DNA from 3 places in the Sphingobium wonjuense genome. Region 1 is predicted to be linked to each of the others. Evidence: predicted binding sites of a transcription regulator. Region 1 holds the regulator's gene; each other region holds the start of a gene.

Region 1 (7,232 bases):
GGGCCAGCCCGTTTTGTCTCGCTTTACCTTGCAACGCTTTTCGATCGGACCGAAAATGACCGATGCCCGCTCTCTCATGTATTTTGCGGCGGCAAAAATGTCGTCCAGTTGAGAGCTTATTCCTCCTGCCTGTCCTCCTTGTTGCTTTGAACAGCCGCTCTCGGTCGAAAGCACTTTGGATAATGACTTTTTGGTCCGCAAATCGTCATAAGAGACATAGTATCGACCGATACATTTTTCGTTCTTGTGGATGACGATCAGTTCGTGTCCGATGTCGTAGATGTAGAACGGAGGGGCAGAAATGCCGACCCTCGTGTCTTTGTTCTCGCAATGCCTTTGACGATGATTTTCACATATCGCTTCGGAGTATGTCACCGCTCCAAACATGCGGGTGATTGGCTCATCCACGGTTATGTCTGAAGTGGCTGCTGCCAGAACAAATGCGATGTATGATAGCATTACAGATACCTACGGAACGATTGCCGTGCGATGATACCCAAAGATCGTGAACAGGATGTTTCGTTCGCTAATGCTGGCCCTTGTTCGGCATTAACCATAGGCCTTAACCACACCTACCGGGGCCGAGGTTCCCACGGTGCGGTCATGCGTTGCTGCCTTGTTGGTGCTGGGCGGACTGGCGATGGGCCGGGATGCCGTGACGCTGCGCCTGGTGGCGACCGGCGCGCTGGTGGTACTGGCGCTATGGCCCGAAGCGCTGGCGGGGCCGAGTTTCCAGATGAGCTTCGCGGCCGTCACCGCGCTGGTGGCGCTCGCCGAACATCCGCGGTTTCGCGCCTTCGCTGCGGCGCGGGATGAAGATCTGGCGCGCAAGATCGGGCGCGCCCTGGCCGTGACATTGGCGACCGGCATTGCCGTCGAACTGGTGCTGATGCCCATCGCCCTGTTCCATTTTCATAAGGCGGGCCTGCTGGGTGCATTCGCCAATCTGATCGCGATCCCGCTTACCACCTTCGTCGTCATGCCGCTGGAAGCGTTGGCGTTGCTGCTGGATGTCGTGGGCCTGGGTGCGCCTGCCTGGTGGCTGACCGCGCAGGCGTTGAACCTGTTGCTGCTTCTGGCCCACAGCGTCGCCGCCAGTCCGATGGCGAGCCTGCTGGCGCCGACCATGGGCATGGCGTTGTTCGGGTTGACGGTCGTCGGGCTGCTGTGGTGCCTGCTGTGGCGAACCGGATGGCGCTGGCTGGGCGCTGGGCCGGTCCTGATCGGGGTGGTCGCGACATTTGTGGCTTCGCCGCCGGATATTCTGGTGACGGGCGACGGGCGGCATGTGGCGGTGCGAACGGGTGACGGTATGGCCATACTGCGCGACCGGGCGGGCGAATATGTGCGGGATGTCCTGTCCGAAAGCGCGGGTTATGATGGCGAACTGGCGGCGATCGCGGATTTGCCGGACGCGCGATGTTCCCGCGATCTGTGCGCTGTCCGCCTGACCGATAGAAAAGGGCGACCATGGCGGCTGCTGTTCACCCGCAGCGATGCGCTGGTCGCGCGGCGCGACTTCGCCCGCGATTGCGCGGCGGCGGACATCGTCGTCAGCGATCGCCGCCTGCCACGCTGGTGCAGCCCGCGCTGGATGAAGATAGACCGTCGGCTGCTGGCGCGCACCGGCGGGCTGTCGATCAGCCTGGATAGTGGCGAAGTTCACACCGTCCACACGCCCGGTGACGCGCATCCGTGGATAGTTCGGTCCGTTCGCAGGCCATGGCGACCAAAGCCTCAATTATAGCGGCGCAGCAGCCCCGCCAGCTTGCCTTGGATGCGGACCTGCCGTGGATCATAGACCTGGGGTTCATAGGCGCTGTTGGCCGGATCGAGCCGGACCCGGCTGCCTTCGCGGCGGAAATATTTGAGCGTCGCTTCCGCCTCGTCGATCAGGGCGACGACGATCTGGCCCTCGCGAGCGACATCGGTACGCTGGATGAGCGCAAAGTCGCCATCGAGTATGCCCGCTTCCATCATCGAATTGCCCGAGACTTCCAGCGCATAATGGTCGCCCGCGCCCAGCAGGGCGGCGGGGACGGACAGCATCGTCTGCCCCTCCATAGCCTCGATCGGGACGCCGGCCGCGATTCGACCGTGCAGCGGGATTTCGATCACGTCATTGGCGGCGATCGGAATGGCGGGCGCAGCCTTGGGCTTGAGCGCGATCACGGGTGCTGGCGGGCGATGCATCGCGTCGGGCAGCTTCAACACCTCCAGCGCGCGGGCACGGTTGGGCAGGCGGCGGATGAAGCCGCGTTCTTCCAGAGCGTTGATCAGGCGATGGATGCCGGACTTGGACCGCAAATCCAGAGCATCCTTCATTTCTTCGAACGAGGGCGACACGCCGCCTTCGTCCAATCGGGTCTGAATGAAGCTCAGCAATTCCTGCTGCTTGGGGGTCAACATCGCGGTCCTCCGTGGAACGTATGAGGAACGCATAGGAAACAGATGAAGGTTAGTCAAGCACTCCCGAACACATCATAGCGGCAGGATGACGACGCGTGTTCCTGGTTGTGCGGGTGGCGATCCGGCAGGGCGCAGGATCACGCAATCGGCTTTCGCCATGGCGGCCGTGGCGGCGCTATCCTGCGACGTTACCGACACAATGCCATCAGGCGCACGCCAGGCGCGCAGATAGTCGTCACGGTCGCCCGTGGCAGGCAGATGAGAGGCCAGCGATGCGTCGGTCGCCAGCGGCAGCGGATGGGTCGCGCCGCCGACATGGCGGACGAGTGGCAGGAGGAACAAGGTTGCCGTCACGAAGGCGGAGACAGGGTTGCCCGGCAGGCCAAGGAACATCGCGTCGCCCAATCGTCCTGCCATGAGCGGTTTGCCCGGCCGCATCCTGATCTTCCAGAAATCGAGCGTCCCGCCAGCGCGGACGAAAGCGGGGCGCACCAGATCATGGTCGCCGACGGACGCGCCGCCGGTCGAGACGATGACATTGGCGCTGCCGGCGCGTTCCATTGCGGCGACCATGGCGTCCATATCGTCCGGCACGATGCCGAGGTCGATCACGTCGCAGGGCAGGGCCGCCAGCAGCGCCGCCAGCATCGGCGCGTTAGACGAGGGGAGGAAGCCGGGCGGGGTAGGCGCGCCGGGCGGCACCAGTTCATTGCCCGTAGATAGCAGCGCGATCCGCGGACGGCGGCGGACCGGCACCGTGCCATGCCCCCCCAGCACCGCGAGAGCGACCTGCGCCGGGCCAAGGTGGCTGCCCGCGTCGAGCAAGACCGAACCGCGCGCGAAGTCGGATGCGGCGGCGCGGATATGCCTACCGGTCGGCAGGGGATCGTCGCTGGCCGTCAGAAGGTCGCCCGCGCGTATGGCGTTTTCCTGGATCAATATGGCGTCCGCGCCCGGCGGCAGGGGCGCACCGGTGAAGATGCGGCAGGCGTCGCCGGGGGCGAGCGGCGATGGCGCGGCAACCCCTGCCGCGCTTTTCCCCGTCACCCGCCACGGGCCGGGATGTTCGGCCGCGCGCACGGCATAGCCGTCCATCGCCGACAGGTCGGCCCAGGGCTGGTCACGCATGGCGAGCAGATCGTCCGCCAGCCAGCGGCCGGTCGCGTCGGCGATGGGAACCGTTTCGACCGGCAGGCGCGTGGCGAGGGCGAACAGGCGCGCCTGCGCTTCGGCGACCGGCAGCAGGCTCATGAAGCGCGGCGCCAATCGCCGGATTTGCCGCCGGTCTTGGCCTCCAGCTGCACACCGCCGATGACCATCGCCTTGTCCAGCGCTTTGGCCATGTCGTAAATGGTGAGCAGGGCCACGGAGGCGGCGGTCAGTGCCTCCATTTCCACCCCGGTCTGGCCTGCCGTGCGGGCCGTGGCGGTCACGGTGACGCCGCTATCGTCCAGATCGAAATCGACCGTCACGGCGCTGAGCGCGATCGGGTGACAAAGCGGGATGAGGTCGGCGGTGCGCTTGGCGGCCATGATGCCCGCCACCCGCGCCACGGCGAGGACATCGCCCTTCTTGACCAAACCGTCGGCGATCGCCTTCGCCGCGTCGCCGCGCATGTCGATGCGGCCGGAGGCGACAGCTTCGCGCGCGGTCGTCGCCTTGGCCGAGACGTCGACCATGCGCGCCGCGCCGTCTTCGTCCAGATGGGTAAGACCCGTCATTGCCCCGTCAGCAGGTTGCGGGTCGCCGCTTCGACATCGGCCTGGCGCATCAGGGTTTCGCCGACCAGGAAGCAGCGCACGCCATGATCGGCCATGGTGGTCAGGTCGGCATGGCTGGTTAGGCCGCTTTCGGCGACGAAAGTGCAGCCTTCGGGCGCCTTGCCCACCAGTTCATAGGTGCGGGCGAAATCGACGGAGAAGTCGCGCAGGTCGCGATTATTCACGCCGATCAGGCGCGAGCGGAGGTTCAGGGCGCGCTCCAGTTCGGCTTCGTCATGCACTTCGATCAGGGCGTCCATGCCCAGGCCCAGGGCCGCATCCTCGATTTCCTGCATCTGCCCGTCGTCCAGCGCGGCGACGATGATGAGGATGGCGTCGGCACCCAGCGACCGGCTTTCCAGCACCTGCCAGGGATCGACGATGAAATCCTTGCGCAGCACGGGGATGGCGCAGGCCGAACGGGCGGCCATCAGATAATCGTCATGGCCCTGGAAATAGGGCTCGTCGGTCAGGACCGACAGGCAGGCTGCGCCGCCCGCCGCATAGGCCTGCGCATGGGCGGGCGGATCGAAGTCGGCGCGGATCAGGCCCTTGGAGGGGCTGGCCTTCTTGACTTCGGCGATCAGGCCGAAGCCCGAGCGTGCCGCGGCATCCAGCGCCTGGCGGAAGCCGCGCGGCGGAGTTTGCTCGCTGGCGCGGGCATGAAGCGATGCGACAGTGGTCGCGGCGCGGCGGCGGGCGACATCCTCCCGCTTGAAATCGCAAATCTCGATCAGCTTGTTGGTCATGAATAGGCAATCCAGCAATTCAGAAGGGCGTTGGCAAGCCCGCGGTCGATGGTCTCGGCGGCTTCCTCCACCCCTTCGCGCATGTCGTGCGCCGCGTCGGCCACGACAAGGGCGGCGGCGGCGTTCAGCAGCACGGCGTCGCGATACGGCCCTTCCTCACCCAGCAAGAGGGCGCGCAATGCGGCGGCGTTGTGGGCGGCATCGCCACCCCGGATGGCTTCGACCGGGTGGGTGGAGAGGCCGAGGTCCGCAGCGCTCAGACGCCGCATCGCGATGACGCCATCGGCCGAGACTTCGGCAACGTCGTTGCCGCCCGCCAGCGAGAGTTCGTCCAGCCCCTCGTCGCCCGATACGATCATCGCCCGGTCCGCGCCCAGTTCCGCCAGCGCCTGCGCATAGATGGGCACATAGGCCGGGCGCGCGATGCCAACCAGTTGGCGGCGGACGTTGGCGGGGTTGGCGAGCGGGCCCATCAGGTTGAAGATCGTGCGCTCCCCGATAGTCCGACGGATCGGGCCGAGCCGTTTGAGCGCGGGGTGATAATTTTGGGCGAAGAGGAAGCAGATGCCGAGGTCCGCCAGCGTCGCTTCGGCGGTGGCGGCGGCCTTGTCGAGATTCAGGCCCAGCGCTTCGAGCGTGTCGGCAGCACCGGCCTTGGACGATGCGGCGCGGTTCCCATGTTTGGCGACCGGGACGCCCGCTGCTGCGACGACGAGGGATACAGCCGTCGAGACGTTCAGCGTGTGATGCCCGTCGCCGCCGGTGCCGCAAACGTCGATCGCGCCCTCAGGGGCGGTAACTGAGATCATGCGGGCGCGCATGGCGCGGGCGGCGGCAGCGATCTCCACTGCGGTTTCGCCGCGCCGGGCCATCGCGACGAGGAAGGCGGCGATGTCCGCGTCTGTCAGGTCGGCGTCGAACAGCAGGTCGAACGCCTGGGCGGCGGCGTCTGCCGACAGCGGCGAGGAAGGATCGGGCAGGCGGTTCATCGCGTCGCCTTAATCGGCGGGGGGCGGCGGAGTCGAGGGGGTGTCACCGCTTAACTTCGCACTTTTCCCGCACATCCTGAAATTTGATTTCCTATTCCCGCAACATTCGGGAAGCGACTGGCGCAGGATAGGTCGAACCCGCCCGATAGGACAGGTCAGGCCGCTTCACGCGTCCGTACCGGCAAGCCCGCTAGGCGCAAGAAATTCGCCAGCATGTCATGCCCATATTCGGTGGCGATGCTTTCCGGGTGGAACTGCACCGAATGGATCGGCAGCGTAGCGTGGCGGAAGCCCATGACGGAGCCGTCTTCACTGGTGGCGTTCACGACCAGCGTATCGGGAATGTCCTCTACGATCAGCGAATGATAGCGGGTCGCCGTGAAGGGCGAAGGCAGGCCTTCGAACAGGCCGGTGCCATCATGCGTGACCGGCGATGTCTTGCCGTGCATCAGCCCGCCGCGCACGACCTTGCCCCCGAAATGCTGGCCGATCGCCTGATGGCCCAGGCACACGCCCAGCAGCGGCGCGTGCGCATCGGCGCAGGCGGCGACGAGATCCAGGCTGACGCCCGCCTCATTGGGGGTGCAGGGGCCGGGCGACAGCAGGAACGCCTTCGCGCCGCTGGACAGGGCCTGGCCCGCCGAAATGGCGTCGTTGCGGACGACTTCCACCTCAGCGCCCAGTTCCATCAGATAATGGACCAGGTTCCAGGTGAAGCTGTCATAATTGTCGATGACGAGGATCATGGGCAAGGCCTTAGCGCGGGATCAGCGCGGGGGGAAGTGGGGGATATCGCGCATGGCGCGTCAGCGGGTCGCCCGTCTATAGCGATGCACCAGCCAGAGGGCGGTGAGGACGGCGACCGTCAATATCCGGGGCGGCAATTTATCCAGCGCATGCGGCACGCTCCACAACAGCGCGTCGCCCGTGGTGACGATCAGCAACAGCAGCAGGCCCAAGATCACCGGGGGCATGAAGAGACGAGCTTTCATACAGGGAGCATAACATGCAGTTCGAATGGCTGCCAATGATCGCCGTCTGTCACCATGCGAAACGGAGAGCGGTCTCGCCCGCATGACCGCCGTCGCGGTCGAATTGTCGTTCCAGGATGCAGCCTTGCCCGTGCCGATCCACCGCGATCACGGTGCTGCACCGGGTGCCATAAAGCGGGTTGCGGATGAAGATGGGCGAGGCGGCCGCTTCGTCCGGCGCGTCGGAGGGCAGGGCAGGCGCGATGCCGGCGGTGGGCAGAGTTTCTTGCCGCAGCGGATCGAACAGCAGGGCGGGGTCCTGCGCATCCTGCGTCAACCAGGACAGGAGCGCCG
Region 2 (7,232 bases), on a different contig from region 1:
CGATCTTCCCCTCAAGAATTGCATTGAGCAGGGCGGGCATATAATGCTGGACGCTCGTCTGACCGGTCTTGAGGGTCAGACCCTTTTCCATGAACGCGCCCAAGGGAAACTTATCTACGAAGCCGCCGTAGACGGCTGGCATCGACACGCGCCCGCCCTTGCGACAGGCATGGATTGCCTGCCGGATCGAATGGGTGCGATCGGTGCCCAAAAATAGCGACGCCTTGATCTGATCGATGACGTTGTCGACAAAGAACCCATGGGCTTCCAGGCCCACCGCATCGATCACTGCATCAGGCCCGATACCGCCGGTCATTTCCATCAATGCTTCGTAAGTTTTCGACTCCTCGAAATTGATCGTCTCGGCGCCGAATTTTTTCGCCAGTTCCAGCCGATGCGGGAAATGGTCGATCGCGATGACGCGGTGCGCGCCCATCAGGAAAGCGGACTGGACGGCGAACAGCCCCACCGGCCCGCAACCCCACACCGCGACCGTGTCGCCCGGTTCGATGTCCGCATTCTCCGCCGCCTGCCACCCGGTCGGCAGGATGTCCGACAGGAACAGCACCTCGTCATCGTCCAACCCGTCCGGCACGACGATCGGCCCCACGTCGCTGAAAGGCACGCGCACATATTCAGCCTGTCCACCAGCATAGCCGCCGGTCAAATGACTGTATCCGAACAGGCCCGACATCGGCTGGCCATACATTTCCTGACCAATATCCTGATTGTCGGCTGGGTTGCCATTGTCGCAGGCGGAATATTGATGCTTGCCGCAATGATAGCAGCTGCCGCAGGCGATGGTGAAAGGAACCACAACCCGCTGTCCCTTCTGCAGGGTGGATTTGGGACCGGTTTCGACCACCTCTCCCATGAATTCATGGCCAAGTATGTCGCCTGCCTGCATGGTTGGAATATAGCCGTCATAGAGATGCAGGTCGGACCCACAGATCGCCGTCGACGTGATCTTGATGATCGCATCGCGCGGGTTGAGGATTTCGGGGTCATCGACGGTATCGACGCGGACGTCATGCTTACCGTGCCATGTGAGCGCGCGCATCAGGCTTTCTCCTCGTCGCGTTGCTTTCGGGTAAAGGCTGCGGTTGCGACCTCCCCCGTCTCCATAAATTGTTTGAAACGGCGCAGATCGCGTCGCGCCTGTATCGCGGGTTCGCGCTGGAACAGCTTGGCGATCACCTTGCCCACCACACCTGCGGGCGGATCATAGACGATGGTTGCCGTGACAATGGTGCCACGCACGCCTGCATCGCGAAATTCGATGCGCCCGCTGTTGGGGACATCGGCGTCTTCTGCGGAAGTCCAGGCGATCAACTCGCCAGTCTTCTCCTCCGTGATGGTCGCGTCCCATTCTACGGTGCGTCCCGCCGGAGCCTTTACCACCCAATGCGAGGTCGTATTGGACAGGATGTCGATCCGTTCGACATTGTCCATAAAAGAAGGCAGATTGGAAAAATCGCGCCAATAGGCAAAGAGTTCGTCGCGAGGGCGGTTGATCGTGACCGAGCGCCCGATCAGGTCGTCGCCCCTGGATTGGGACACTGCCGCGATCCCGCTCGCGCGTTCTTCATTCAACTTCGATGTCGTCGGTGGGGCATCGTCTGTCGCCATCGTCATGGGCATTCTCCAGCCATTCTTATGATGTCCGCACGGAGTGTCCGATCGTTCGGAGGCCGTCTCTGGGCATGAGCGGACAACGCTTGAAGGAGGGATGGGCCCAATAGCCTATTGGAAAATCTGCCTGATCGATATCAACTTGGGTGGAATGCACATGATGCTGCGGCAGGCTTTGCGCCCTTTTGTGGAAGCTTCATCATGTGATGCGACTTCCGTCACGAACCATCACTGATGATTCATTTGTCAAGCTCTCACTCTCGCCCAAGTTTCGCTTTCAATTCATCAATCCGCCGCGATGCGTCAGCTTTAGTCAGGTCGCCGGTGGGCAGTTCCATACCTGCTTCTTCGCATAATGTCGCCAGATAGGATGCCTGCGCACCAGTGATGGGTTCATTGCCCGACACCCAATTGGCTGGATCCTTCTCAACGTTCGAAGCCGGGTGCTCATCAAGTTTGGGATTATGCAGATGTTCGATCATGACAGCCTCATCGTTCGCTATATGTTCTATTGATAACGGTCCATGCGGCATGTGGTTCCGGCAATAAAGGGGAGAGCCAGAATGCAACCGATCGCCTGATCAGCGCTTCATACCAAGGCCGGGCATCGCTTCCGGCCACTGCGTTGCGGAAGGATCAAGAACATGCCTGGAAACGAAAACGGGCTCGACCCCGAAAAGGGTCGATCGGACGGATTGCCCCGACGCGGGCCTGTCGGCGATGTCCGAGCCAATGGCGATGATCCCGATCCCCGCACACGCGGCGGCAAGTCGCAGGAGAATGTCGAGAACCGCCCCTCTGTCGGCACCGTGAAACCGGAAGATTATCCAGAGGCTGATCGGGCCGATTCCAAGCCTTGATGAAAGGATCACCATGAGCACCACATTGACAGGCACATTCGATAGGCGGGACCAGGCGGACATGGCCGTGGAACGACTGGTCCAAGAAATCGGCATTGAGCGAACCGATATTTTCGTGACTGCATCCGGACCGGACAACAGCGCAGGCAATCGGATTGGAGGCGCAGATAGCGAGACGGTCGATCAGGACGAAAGGGATGATGTTCCTCTTACTGGCGGCATCATGGTTTCGATCGATTTGCAGGATGATGCAAAGGTCGAAGTCGTTACGGCCGCTTTGGAAGAATTTGGGGCGAAACTATGATCGGTATGTTGGCGACGCGATCTAGGTTGAATAGCAGATATTTCGGATGAAGGCGCTCTTGGTCCATAGCCCCAATGCGGGAACAAAGCCCGAGCCGATCCGGTCGCTCATCGGTCAATTGGAACAGGCCGGCTTCGCCATTCGCTATTGTAGACATGGCCGGGACGATATTCGATCCGGAATGAGCGGCATGGAAATGGCGATCGCCGCCCGATCGATGGGATAAGCAACTTCATCAACGGCTTCCCGCTATTTGCGTCATCCGTGCGCGTCGTATACCGGGGCGTTCCTGTCGTTAGCGCATTATGGTGCAGCACAAGTCATTTACTTACGCCTGGCGTCTATCATGACGGCAGCGGCGCGGGTTTGCGGTTTGAGGGCGAACAGGTCTCACGCATGCCCAACCCCGCCGTTCGCAAACGGCGGGCTATCCGCATCGCCAGTCTAGCGCGGGTCCGTGGGATGGGGGCAAGACAGGAGCAGCCGCGATCGAATGTGCGTTCGTGGCGTCAGGCCTTCTGCAAGTCGCCAGGTTCGCGACACCTAACATCTGGGATGTCGCTGGGGGAATAGCCCTAGCGCACGCATCTGGCGCTTGGGTGTTTCAGGAGGAAGACGGCGATTGGTCGCCATTCACAAGCTTTGGCGACCAACTAGCGCAGATGGCGCAATGGCGGCGTCCATTGATCCTTGGAACGCCTGAGGATGCCGCTCGCATGACCGACATCCAGCGCGCTGAAGCGCAGGACCAAAACCGCCGGATATAGATAACCGTCAATGCGCGTAGATCATCTTTCGGGTCATGCCGCCATCGACGGCGATCTGCTGCCCCGTGATGAACCCCGCACCTTCGGACGCCAGAAACAGGACGGTCGCCGCGATGTCGGACGGTTCGCCGACGCGGCCGACCGGATGCTGATCCCGGTCGATCGCGCGATGCTCCACCGCTTCGCGCACCTCTGCTTTGGCCCAAGGGCGGCTTTCAATCCAGCCGGGTAGGATAGCATTGACGCGGATGTCGGGGCCAAGACTGATCGCCAGCGCATGGGTCAAGGCGCAGAGCGCGCCTTTGGCCGCAGCATAGGCCTCCGTATCGGGTTCCGATTGGACCGCGCGGGTCGACGCCATGACCACAATTACGCCTTTACGCTGGCGCAGGAGCGGGACGGCAGCGCGCACCATCAGAAAAGCACCCGTCACATGGCTGTCCTGCCACGCCTGCCATTTCTTTAGCTCCAGTTTTTCGATCGGACCGCTGACCGGATTGGCAAGGCCCGCATTGGAGACGAGCAGATCGATACCCTGCGCCTCTTCCGTAGCGTTGGTCCAGTCCGTAATTTTATCGAACGCCTTTTCGACGTCGCGCTCGCTGGCAACGTCTGCCCGGATCGCAATAAGCTTGTCGGTCGGCATCTCATTGGAAAGATCGCGCACTGCTTCGGCATCCTGGTCCAGCACCGCTACTCTCCAGCCCTGCGCCAATAATGTCTGGGTGATACCTTTGCCGATGCCCTGAGCACCGCCAGTGACCACCGCTATCTTCATATGGAATCCCCCCTCTTAATCGTCCGAAAATTCCCGCGCCTCAGTTCATGCCGATCGACGCAATCACCGGACATAAGTTCCGCTAAGCGCCTATGCTTTCGAGCAGGCTGGTCACTCTTGCAAGCCGATCAGTGTCGTCGGTCTGCTCCTTCAAAAGCCAGCGGCCGTCTTTTTTGGAAAGCTCAGCACATTTGCCAATATCTCGCGCGGCTCTACGCGGCGTCAGCGCTATCGCGGCCGGGCCTGCATCGACGCGTGCAATTCCGGCCACCCGCGCGAGAATAGCAATTCTGTTGGCATCGATCAGACGTTCGGCAGCGGAGGGCAGCGGACCAAATCTATCCGCCATTTCCTCCTCCAAAGCGCTGAGGGCAGCTTCATCGACAAGCCGCGAAAGCCTGACATAGAGACCCAGGCGGACGTCGGGATCGGGAATCCAGTCCGATGGCAAGCCGCCCGCGATGCCCAGGTTGAGTTCGGGTGTCCACAGTCCAGCATCTTCGCCCCGCGCCTCTTTCAACGCTGCTTCGAACAGATGCTGATAGAGGTCGACCCCGATCAGCTTCATATGCCCCGCCTGCGTGTCGGCCAGCGGATCGCCAGCGCCCCGTTGATCGAGATCGGCTGCGCTGATTGCAAAGCCCGCACCCAGCCGGTCATAGGTCGCCAGCGTGCGCAGCCGCTTCATCGTACGTTCGGCAATCTCTCCCGCTTCGGTCAGCAAAATGACCTGACCCCGGCGATTGCCGCGGCCCACCCGCCCGCGCAACTGATGAAGCTGGGCAAGGCCGAAGCGGTCGGCGCGCCAGACAATCATCGTGTTGGCGCGCGGCACGTCCAACCCCGCCTCGATGATGTTGGTCGCGAGCAGGACATCGCCTTCGCCACCGCCAAAGCGGACCATGGCGTCGTCGATGGCGGCCACCGGCATCTTGCCATGCGCTTCAATCAGCGCGAGGTCCGGCACGATCCGCGCCAGCCGTTCGGCCAGGGGCGCGAGATCTTCGATACGGGGCACGACGACAAAGCTCTGTCCCCCACGCGACCGTTCACGCAGAAGCGCCGTCCTGATCATCATATCGTCGGGGCTGGCAAGGCTCGTCCGGATCGGCTGGCGACGGGCGGGCGGCGTCGCGATCACCGACATCTGTTGCAGGCCGATCATCGCACGGTGCAACGTCCGGGGGATGGGCGTCGCGCTCATCGCCAGCAGATGAAGGTCGGCGCATCCCCGCAGCCGTGCCTTATCGGCCGCGCCGAAGCGCTGTTCTTCGTCGATGATGACAAGCCCCAATCGGGCATAGCGTATATCCTTCGCCATCACCGCAGCCGTGCCGATGAAGATACCGATGGACCCGTCCGCCAGCCCGGCCTTCGCCGCCTTCTTCTCCGCCGCACTCGACAGGCGCGACAGGCCAGCGACGACCACGCCCGTATCGGCAAAGCGTCGCTGGAACGTTTCGATATGTTGCCGAACGAGAACCGTCGTGGGCGCGGCCAAAATGACTTGATAGCCTGCAAGGGCGGCAAGCGCGGCGGCACGCAGGGCGACCTCCGTCTTGCCATAGCCGACATCGCCGATCACCAGGCGATCCATCGGCCGTCCGCTGGCCAGGTCGTCCCTTACCGCCTGGATCGCCCGCGCCTGATCCGCCGTTTCGTTGAAAGGGAAGCTGGCCACGAATCGTTCATAAGCAGCGCTGTCAGGTTCTATGACGGCGGCTTTGACATCGGCCCTCTCCCGCGCCAATCGAAGAAGATCGCGCGCGCTTTGGGCCACCGCCTCGTCAATCGCCCCGCGCCGCTTTTCCCAGGTCGATCCATCCAGCTTGTCGAGCCGCACCGCATCGCCATCAGCGCCATAACGCCATAAAAGGCCCGCCTCCTGGCACGGAACGAGCCGCCGGGCACCATTGGCATATTCAAGCGCGATCAGTTCCGCGTCGGTATTACCGGCAACCGGCTCGAGGCCCAGCACGCGCGCGACCCCATGATCCTCATGCACGATCAGATCGCCTGCACGAATGTCGCCGCCCGCCTGGGCAAGCCCGGCGGCCACGCTGTTTTGCGCTGAGCCTATGATCGCCCGGCTACCCAGCAGATCGGCGGCAGCAATCATCATCAGCTCACTGCCAACAGCGCCCCGGTCGATCGGCGCAACCAGCGCAGCTATCGCGCCCGGCGCAAGCGTATCGACAGCCGCGACCGAATCGACGGCCTCGAGCGCGGCTTTGAATGTCTTGGCGATCTTGGGCCGGAGAAAACGGACGTCCCGCTCGCTGCCAACAAGCAGCAGGCGTTTACCCTGCTGTAAATGCGGTGCCGCAAAGCGCTTCAGTGCTGATAGGGGTGAGCGCTGCTCCGCAAAGCGTAGAATCGGCGATACCGCGAAATCTGCCGGATCACCTGAACGCCAGGCTGCAAGATCCTTTGCCCATAGTGACTGGGATGCGGCATCAATCGCTGAACCGGCTTTGCTGGTGGCGTCGGTGGCCAGGCGAATGAAGCGTGCGCGACGCTGCTCGGCCTTTGCCGAGACGTAAAGTCGCCCTGGCCGCAGGTGGGCTAATATGGTGACTTTCCGCTCCGACTCTGGTTCGGCCGCGCGACCAATCTCCAGCATCTCGCACGGCTCCTGCGTACGCTGCGTGATTGGATCATAGCGGCGGATACCGACGACGCGCCCATCGGCGATATCGATCCGCGCCGGCAGCCCGGCATCGGCCGGAAAGATATCGATGACCTCGCCGCGCACCGCCACTTCGCCGGGTTCATCTACGCGATCGTCGGCGATATAACCCAGCCTTTCCATTTCAGCGGCGAAGTTGGTCGGATCGATCGGTTCGCCAACCCGCAGGCTGGGGGGCGCGGCGTCGAAGGCAGCAGGGTCC
Region 3 (7,232 bases), 520 kb from region 1:
GACCACTTCGCCGCCCTTGACGCCGCCTTCGGGGCCCATGTCGATGATCCAGTCGGCGGTCTTGATGACATCCAGATTATGTTCGATCACGACCACGCTGTTGCCCTGGTCGACGAGCGCGTGGAGGACTTCGAGGAGTTTGCGGACATCTTCGAAATGTAATCCGGTGGTGGGTTCGTCCAGGATGTAGAGCGTGTTGCCGGTCGCGCGGCGGGACAGTTCCTTGGCGAGTTTGACGCGCTGGGCTTCGCCGCCCGACAGGGTCGTGGCCTGCTGGCCGACCTTGACATAGCCCAGGCCAACTTCGGCGAGCATCGCCATCTTGTCGCGGATGGGGGGCACGGCCTTGAAGAACTCCACCGCATCCTCGACCGTCATGTCGAGCACGTCGGCGATGGACTTGCCCTTGAACTTCACCTCCAGCGTTTCGCGATTGTAGCGCGCGCCGTGGCAGACGTCGCATTCCACATAGACGTCGGGGAGGAAGTGCATCTCGATCTTGAGCACGCCGTCGCCCTGGCAGGCTTCGCAGCGGCCACCCTTGACGTTGAAGCTGAAACGGCCGGGCTTATAGCCGCGCGCCTGCGCTTCGGGCAGGCCTGCGAACCAGTCGCGGATGTTGGTGAAGGCGCCGGTATAGGTGGCGGGGTTGGAGCGCGGGGTGCGGCCGATGGGCGACTGGTCGATGTCGATCACCTTGTCGCAATGGTCGAGGCCGGTCACCTTGTCATGCGCGCCCGCGATGATGCGCGCGCCGTTCAGCGCGCGGGCGGAGGCGGCGTAGAGCGTGTCGATGGTGAAGCTGGACTTGCCCGATCCGGATACGCCGGTGATGCAGGTGAAGGTGCCGAGCGGGATCGACGCGGTGACGCCGCGCAGATTATTGGCGCGGGCGTTGTGGACGGTGAGCTTCTTGCCCGACCCCTTGCGGCGCTTGGCGGGCACTTCGATGCGGCGGGTGCCGTTGAGATAGTCGGCGGTCAGGCTGTCCTTGTTCTTGAGGATCTGCTTGAGCGTGCCCTGCGCCACGATCGCGCCGCCATGGACGCCCGCACCCGGCCCCATGTCGACGATATAGTCGGCGGCGCGGATCGCATCCTCGTCATGCTCCACGACGATGACGCTGTTGCCGAGGTCGCGCAGGCGCTTCAAGGTCACGAGCAGGCGGTCGTTGTCGCGCTGGTGCAGGCCGATCGAGGGTTCGTCCAGCACGTAGAGGACGCCCGACAGGCCGCTGCCGATTTGCGAGGCGAGGCGGATGCGCTGGGACTCGCCGCCCGACAGCGTGCCGCTGGTGCGGTCGAGGTTGAGGTAATCGAGGCCGACATTGTTGAGGAAGCCGAGGCGCTCGATGATTTCCTTGAGGATGGCCTTGGCGATCTGGTTCTGCTGGTCGTTCAGCGCGTCGGGCATGGCGGTGAAGAAGGCGAGCGCGTCCACCACCGAGCGGCGGGTGGAGACGGAGATGTCCTCGCCCGCGATCTTGACCGCGAGCGCTTCGGGCTTGAGGCGCGCGCCGTGGCAGGTTTCGCACGGCATGGCGGTCTGGTACTTGGCCAGTTCCTCGCGCATCCAGGCGCTGTCGGTTTGCAGGAGGCGGCGGTTGAGATTGCCGATGACGCCCTCGAACGCTTTCTTGACCTCGTAGCTTTTCTTGCCATCCACGAATTTGAGCGTGACGGGCTTGCCGCCGGTGCCGTGGAGGATGACGAGCTTCGCTTCGCCCGGCAGGTCGGCCCAGGGGGTGTCGAGCGAGAAGCCGAACTCCTTGGCGAGGGAGCCGAGCACCTGCATATAATAGGGCGAGGGCGGGTTGGATTTCGCCCAGGGGACGACCGCGCCCTTCTTGATGGTGAGGGCTTCGTTGGGGACGACCAGTTCGGGGTCGAATTCCTGCCGTTCGCCCAGGCCGTCGCAGGCCGGGCAGGCGCCCAAGGGCGCGTTGAAGGAGAAGAGGCGCGGTTCGATGTCGGGGATGGTGAAGCCGCTGACGGGGCAGGCGAATTTTTCGGAGAAGACGATGCGGTTGGCGGGGATGCCCGCGCCCTTCATCTTCTTGTCGGTGGACTGGACTTCATGTTCGCGGCCCGGCACGACGCCTTCGGCCAGATCGACATAGGCGAGGCCGTCGGCGAGCTTGAGCGCTTGTTCGAAACTGTCGGCGAGGCGGGTGGCCATGTCCGGGTCCACGGCGAGGCGGTCGACCACGACTTCGATGTCATGCTTATATTTCTTGTCGAGGGCGGGTGCGTCCTCAATTCCGTAGATTTCGCCGTCGATGCGCACGCGGGTGTAGCCTGCCTTCTGCCACTCCATCAGTTCCTTGCGATATTCGCCCTTGCGCCCGCGCACGACGGGGGCGAGCAGGTAGAAGCGCGTCCCTTCCGGCAGGGTCGCGACGCGATCGACCATCTGGCTGACCGTCTGCGCGCTGATGGGGAGGCCGGTCGCGGGACTGTAGGGGATGCCGACGCGCGCCCACAGGAGGCGCATATAGTCGTAGATTTCCGTGACCGTGGCGACGGTCGAGCGCGGGTTGCGGCTGGTCGTCTTCTGCTCGATGCTGATCGCCGGGGACAGGCCCTCGATATGCTCGACATCGGGCTTCTGCATCATCTCCAGAAACTGGCGGGCGTAGGCGGAGAGCGACTCCACATAGCGGCGCTGACCCTCCGCATAGATGGTGTCGAAGGCGAGGGACGACTTGCCCGATCCCGACAGGCCGGTGATGACGATGAGGGAATCGCGGGGCAGGTCGACGTCGACGCCCTTGAGATTATGTTCGCGGGCGCCGCGAACGCTGATGTGCGTGAGAACTCATGCGATCCGTTCTATAAATGTTCCGAATGGAAATCCAGAGGCGAAGATAGGAAGTCGGCCGCGCGAATACGAGGTCCGATCATGGAACAAAGCGCCCGACGCGGCGCGAAGGTCCATCAAATCGGGTGGAAGGCGCGCGACCATGTCGTTCGTGGTGTGCTAAACGCCGTTCGTCCGGCGGAGATGCCGCCCGGCGTCGGGAGAGGGCAGGTCATCGAACCGGCGACGACCCTGCGCATCCCGTCGCTATAAGGGGGGCATAGGCCGACAGGAGCCGGTGCTGGCGCGCTTCGTTAAGCGACGGTTCAGCGCCCATAGCGTCGTCTGGCCATGGAGATTATCCTTATCCGGTGCCCGACAGCATCTGGATACGCCCCCGGCCTTCCCTTGCGCCGGGGGCGTTTTCGTTTTCCCGCTTCGATATCGTTGCGATTCGCGCTTTCCGCTACGGCAATTTGGGCTGCGATGTCGTTCGCAGCGGCGCGGATGTCGTTCGTCGCGCCGTTCGTCGCCACCCATTTGCGCTTTGTCGGCATAGCGGTCGTTGGCCGATGGAGGGCATGCCCGGGTCGAAGCGGACGGGCGGCGAAACGATCGGCGGCTTAGAGAGGATGGGCGAACGGGACAGGATGCCGACCCTTCAAAGACCCTTTGGCTCCGCCCGTTCGCACCCGGCGATCCGCCCAGCCCCCTTATGCGGAGCGACGCCGGTCACAACAGATTTTGAGGAGATAGATCCATGTTCGCTTCGTTCAAATTCGCCGCCGCCGTCGCTTCCGCCGCCCTGCTCGCCACCACAGGCGTCGCGTCCGCGCAGGAATTCCAGTCCAATGGTCGCACCGATGAAGTCTTTCACGGCGACCTGAACCTGTCGAAGGCGGCCGATCAGAAGGTACTGCGCGCCCGCATCCTGCGGTCCGCCAGCCGCGTGTGCGGGTCGAACAATCTGGCGGAGGCACAGGCGTGCAAGGCCAAGGCGATCGCCCATGTCCAGGCCCCGATCAACGCCGCCATCGCCCGCGCCGAAACCGGCGAGCGCTATGCCGATGCGGGGCGGAGCGGCGTGCCGGTCGCGGGGAACTGATCGACGCGGGATGACGATTGGTCAGCAGGAAAGGCCCGGTTTGCGCCGGGCCTTTTCGCGTGGGTGGCAAATGCCTCATTCTTCGTCGCCCCAGCGAAGGCGGGGGCCTCAGGCGATTACGGGATAAGGTCCGAAATATCGCGCCAATCGGGATGGCCCCGCGCCCTGTTGGTCATGATGGAGGTGTAGCCACCGTTCGCTATGGGCCAGTGTTGCGCGTCTTTGCCTGAGATGCCAGCCTTCGCTGGCATGACGTCCAGTTCAGGTCGGCCGCCCCCTCAAAAATCCGGGCGGCGTTTTTCGCGGAAGGCGGTGACGCCTTCCGCGAAGTCCGGGCGGGTGAAGGCGTCGCGGAAGAGGGAGAGGGTGGTGGCGTCGTCGTCAGCCTGGCCGTCGAGGATGCGGCGGACGATCGCCTTGGACGCGCGGACGCTGTGCTGGGCGTTGGCGGCGATGGTGCGAGCGAGCGTGTCGGCGGCGGCGAGGGGATCGACTGCGATGTCCTCGATCAGTCCGATGGACAGGGCTTCGTCGGCGCTGTGGAGCGCGCCGGTGTAGAGGATTCGCTTGGCGCGGGCGGGGCCGACCAGATCGACCAGCAATTTCGTGTCGAACAGCGAATAGACGATGCCGAGTTTGGCGGGCGTGATGCCGAGGCGTGCGGCGGGCGACGCGATGCGCAGGTCGCAGGCGATGGCGAGGCCGCAGCCGCCGCCGACGCAATCGCCGTCGATCGCGGCGATCACCGGTTTTTCCGCATGGGCCAGCGCATATTGGCTGGCGCGGATCGCGGCCTGATTGGCGACGCGCCAGTCGGGGTCGGCCGAACAGGTGGCAAATTCGTGGATGTCCGCGCCCGCGCAGAACAGACCGGGCGTGGCGGAGGCGAGGATGAGGGCGCGCACGGCATCGTTCGCCATGGCCTGCCCCACCAGAAACGGGAGCGCTTCCCACATCGCCTGGGTCATGGCGTTGCGCCTGTCGGGCCGGTCGATCAGCAGCCGCGCGACCGGGCCGTCCTGTTCCAGCCGCAGCATCAGGCTGGCCAGCGTTGCAGCAGCGGGACCAGTTCGTCGAAATGGTCGATGACGGCGTCGGCCTCCAGATTGTCGACCGGGCCGTCGAGGAAGCCGAAGCCGACCGCGATATTGGGCAGGCCTGCATTGCGTGCGCCCGCTATGTCGTTGATCGTGTCGCCGACGAAGATGGTGCGGCCGCCGCCCGCGCGGGCGATCATTTCGCGGATGGGCGCGGGATCCGGCTTGGCGACGCCCACCGTGTCGCCGCCAACGATGCTGGCGAAGCGATCCGACAGGCCGATCTGGCGCATCAGGGGGAGGGTGAAGCGTTCCGCCTTGTTGGTGCAGATGGCGAGTTTGACCCCGGCGTCGGTCAGGGCGTCCAGCGCGGCGATCAGGCCGGGATAGGGGACCGAATGGATGGCGAGATTCTGCTCATAATAGTCGAGCAGGATGGGCAGAAGCGCGTCCAGCGTGTCCGCGTCATAGCCCCCCGATGCGTCGAGCGCCCGGGCCAGCATGATCTTTGCGCCCTTCCCCACGAAGGGATGGATCGCCGCAGCCGGGAAAGGGGGGCGGTCGATCGTGCCGATGGCGTAATTGACCGCAGCGGCGAGATCGCCGCTGGTATCGATCAGGGTGCCGTCGAGGTCGAAGCCGACGATATCGAAAGGGATGCTGTTCATGCCCACGCCATGCCGCGAGGGTGGTGGCAATGGCAAGGCAAACATGGCAGAGCGAACCGGTAATCGCTTCGTGCGGATGATCGTTGCGCTAATCCCCGTCGGCCGTGCGAGGGCAAGAAGGGGGCTTCGACAGGCTCAGCCCGAACGGGTTTCTGAGGTTGTGGATATGAAGCGGTCGTCGCGCTAGAGGCATCATAGCAACAGGACCGATACGCCGTGACCAGTTCCGCCAGCCGCCCGCTTGCCGTCATCATCCTTGCCGCGGGGCAGGGGACGCGGATGAAATCCAGCCTGCACAAGGTGCTGCACCCCGTTGCGGGACGGCCGATGCTGTTGCATCTGCTGGCGAGCGTCGAACAATTGTCGCCGGAGCGGAAAGTGGTCGTCGTGGGCGCGGGGCGCGCGCAGGTGGAGCAGGCGGTGGCCGGGACCGGCGCCGTCATCGCGGTGCAGGGCGAGCAGTTGGGCACCGGCCATGCGGTGGCCCAGGCGCATGATGCGCTGGCGGGCTTCGCGGGCGATGTGCTCATCCTCTATGGCGACGTGCCGCTGGTGAGCGCGGGCACGATGCGCGCGATGCTGGACCGGCTGAGCCGGGGCGACGAGCCGCGCGCGGTGGTGCTGGGTTTCCGCCCCGACGATGCCGCCGCCTATGGCCGGATCATCGCCGACGGGCAGGGCATCATCGAGAAGATGGTGGAATATAAGGACGCCAGCGAGAGCGAACGCGCGGTGACGCTTTGCAACAGCGGGTTGATGGCGGTGCGGTCGACCGACCTGTTCGTGCTGCTGGACCAGATCGGCAACAGCAACGCGGCGGGGAAGATTATCTGCCCGACATCGTCATGCTGCCCGGCGCGCCCAGCGCGGTGATCGAGACGGAGGCATGGGAAGTGGCGGGCGTCAACAGCCGGATCGAACTGGCGGGGGTCGAAGCGATGTGGCAGGCGCGCCGCCGGATCGAGGCGATGCGCGAGGGGGCGACGCTGGTCGCGCCGGAAACGGTGTTCTTCGCCCATGACACGGTGCTGGGCCGCGACGTGGTGGTGGAGCCGAACGTGGTGTTCGGGCCGGGCGTGATCGTGGCCGATTATGTGACGATCCATGCTTTTTCCCATCTGGAGGGGGCGCGCGTCGAGAGTGGCGCGCAGATCGGTCCCTATGCGCGGTTGCGGCCGGGGGCGGATATCGGCTCCAACGCCAAGGTCGGCAATTTCGTGGAGATCAAGAAGGCGCGGCTGGACGAGGGGGCCAAGGTCAACCACCTGTCCTATATCGGCGACGCCAGCGTGGGGGCGGGGGCGAATATCGGCGCGGGGACGATCACCTGCAATTATGACGGCTTCTTCAAATATAAGACGCAGATCGGGGCGGGGGCGTTCGTCGGCTCCAACAGCGCGCTGGTGGCCCCGGTCAGCATCGGCGACGGCGCGATCGTGGCGGCGGGTAGCGTGGTGACGCAGCCGGTGGAGGCCGACGCGCTATGCCTGGTGCGGCCGGCGCAGGTCGGCAAGCCCGGCTGGGCGGCGGCGTTCCGTGCGCGGATGAAGGCGAAGAAGGCCGCCGCCAAGGGATGAATTGCGTGCGCCGCCACCCGTGGCTGACGGGATTATTGTGCCTGCT

What was found. The regulator LexA, encoded in region 1, represses DNA repair genes until DNA is damaged. The targets are predictions, from matches to a motif close to GTTCCNCNCTTGTTCT.
Region 2: U5A82_RS00575 (DUF3072 domain-containing protein) is a predicted target of LexA. The motif match lies at 2,187-2,202, and genes of this name have one in related genera.
Region 3: uvrA (excinuclease ABC subunit UvrA) is a predicted target of LexA. The motif match lies at 2,829-2,844, and genes of this name have one in related genera.

The regions. Positions count from the first base shown of each region.
Region 1 covers NZ_JAYKZY010000002.1:1,831,355-1,838,586, reverse strand. The annotation lists gene U5A82_RS12895 (hypothetical protein) at 1-459, opposite strand, end outside; partial or broken gene U5A82_RS12890 (ComEC/Rec2 family competence protein) at 566-1,747, shown strand; gene lexA (transcriptional repressor LexA) at 1,738-2,409, opposite strand; gene U5A82_RS12880 (molybdopterin molybdotransferase MoeA) at 2,482-3,660, opposite strand; gene moaC (cyclic pyranopterin monophosphate synthase MoaC) at 3,657-4,130, opposite strand; gene trpC (indole-3-glycerol phosphate synthase TrpC) at 4,127-4,918, opposite strand; gene trpD (anthranilate phosphoribosyltransferase) at 4,915-5,907, opposite strand; gene U5A82_RS12860 (anthranilate synthase component II) at 6,063-6,653, opposite strand; gene U5A82_RS12855 (hypothetical protein) at 6,714-6,899, opposite strand; gene U5A82_RS12850 (NRDE family protein) at 6,949-7,232, opposite strand, start outside.
Region 2 covers NZ_JAYKZY010000001.1:114,734-121,965, reverse strand. The annotation lists gene U5A82_RS00585 (zinc-dependent alcohol dehydrogenase) at 1-1,060, opposite strand, end outside; gene U5A82_RS00580 (SRPBCC family protein) at 1,060-1,635, opposite strand; gene U5A82_RS00575 (DUF3072 domain-containing protein) at 1,887-2,114, opposite strand; gene U5A82_RS00570 (hypothetical protein) at 2,277-2,492, shown strand; gene U5A82_RS00565 (hypothetical protein) at 2,506-2,796, shown strand; gene U5A82_RS00560 (hypothetical protein) at 2,843-3,022, shown strand; gene U5A82_RS21640 (hypothetical protein) at 3,061-3,369, shown strand; partial or broken gene U5A82_RS21635 (hypothetical protein) at 3,279-3,563, shown strand; gene U5A82_RS00555 (SDR family oxidoreductase) at 3,571-4,341, opposite strand; gene U5A82_RS00550 (DEAD/DEAH box helicase) at 4,424-7,232, opposite strand, start outside.
Region 3 covers NZ_JAYKZY010000002.1:2,352,517-2,359,748, reverse strand. The annotation lists gene uvrA (excinuclease ABC subunit UvrA) at 1-2,805, opposite strand, end outside; gene U5A82_RS15420 (UrcA family protein) at 3,560-3,904, shown strand; gene U5A82_RS15415 (enoyl-CoA hydratase/isomerase family protein) at 4,183-4,944, opposite strand; gene U5A82_RS15410 (HAD family hydrolase) at 4,941-5,609, opposite strand; partial or broken gene glmU (bifunctional UDP-N-acetylglucosamine diphosphorylase/glucosamine-1-phosphate N-acetyltransferase GlmU) at 5,889-7,186, shown strand; gene U5A82_RS15400 (metallophosphoesterase) at 7,183-7,232, shown strand, end outside.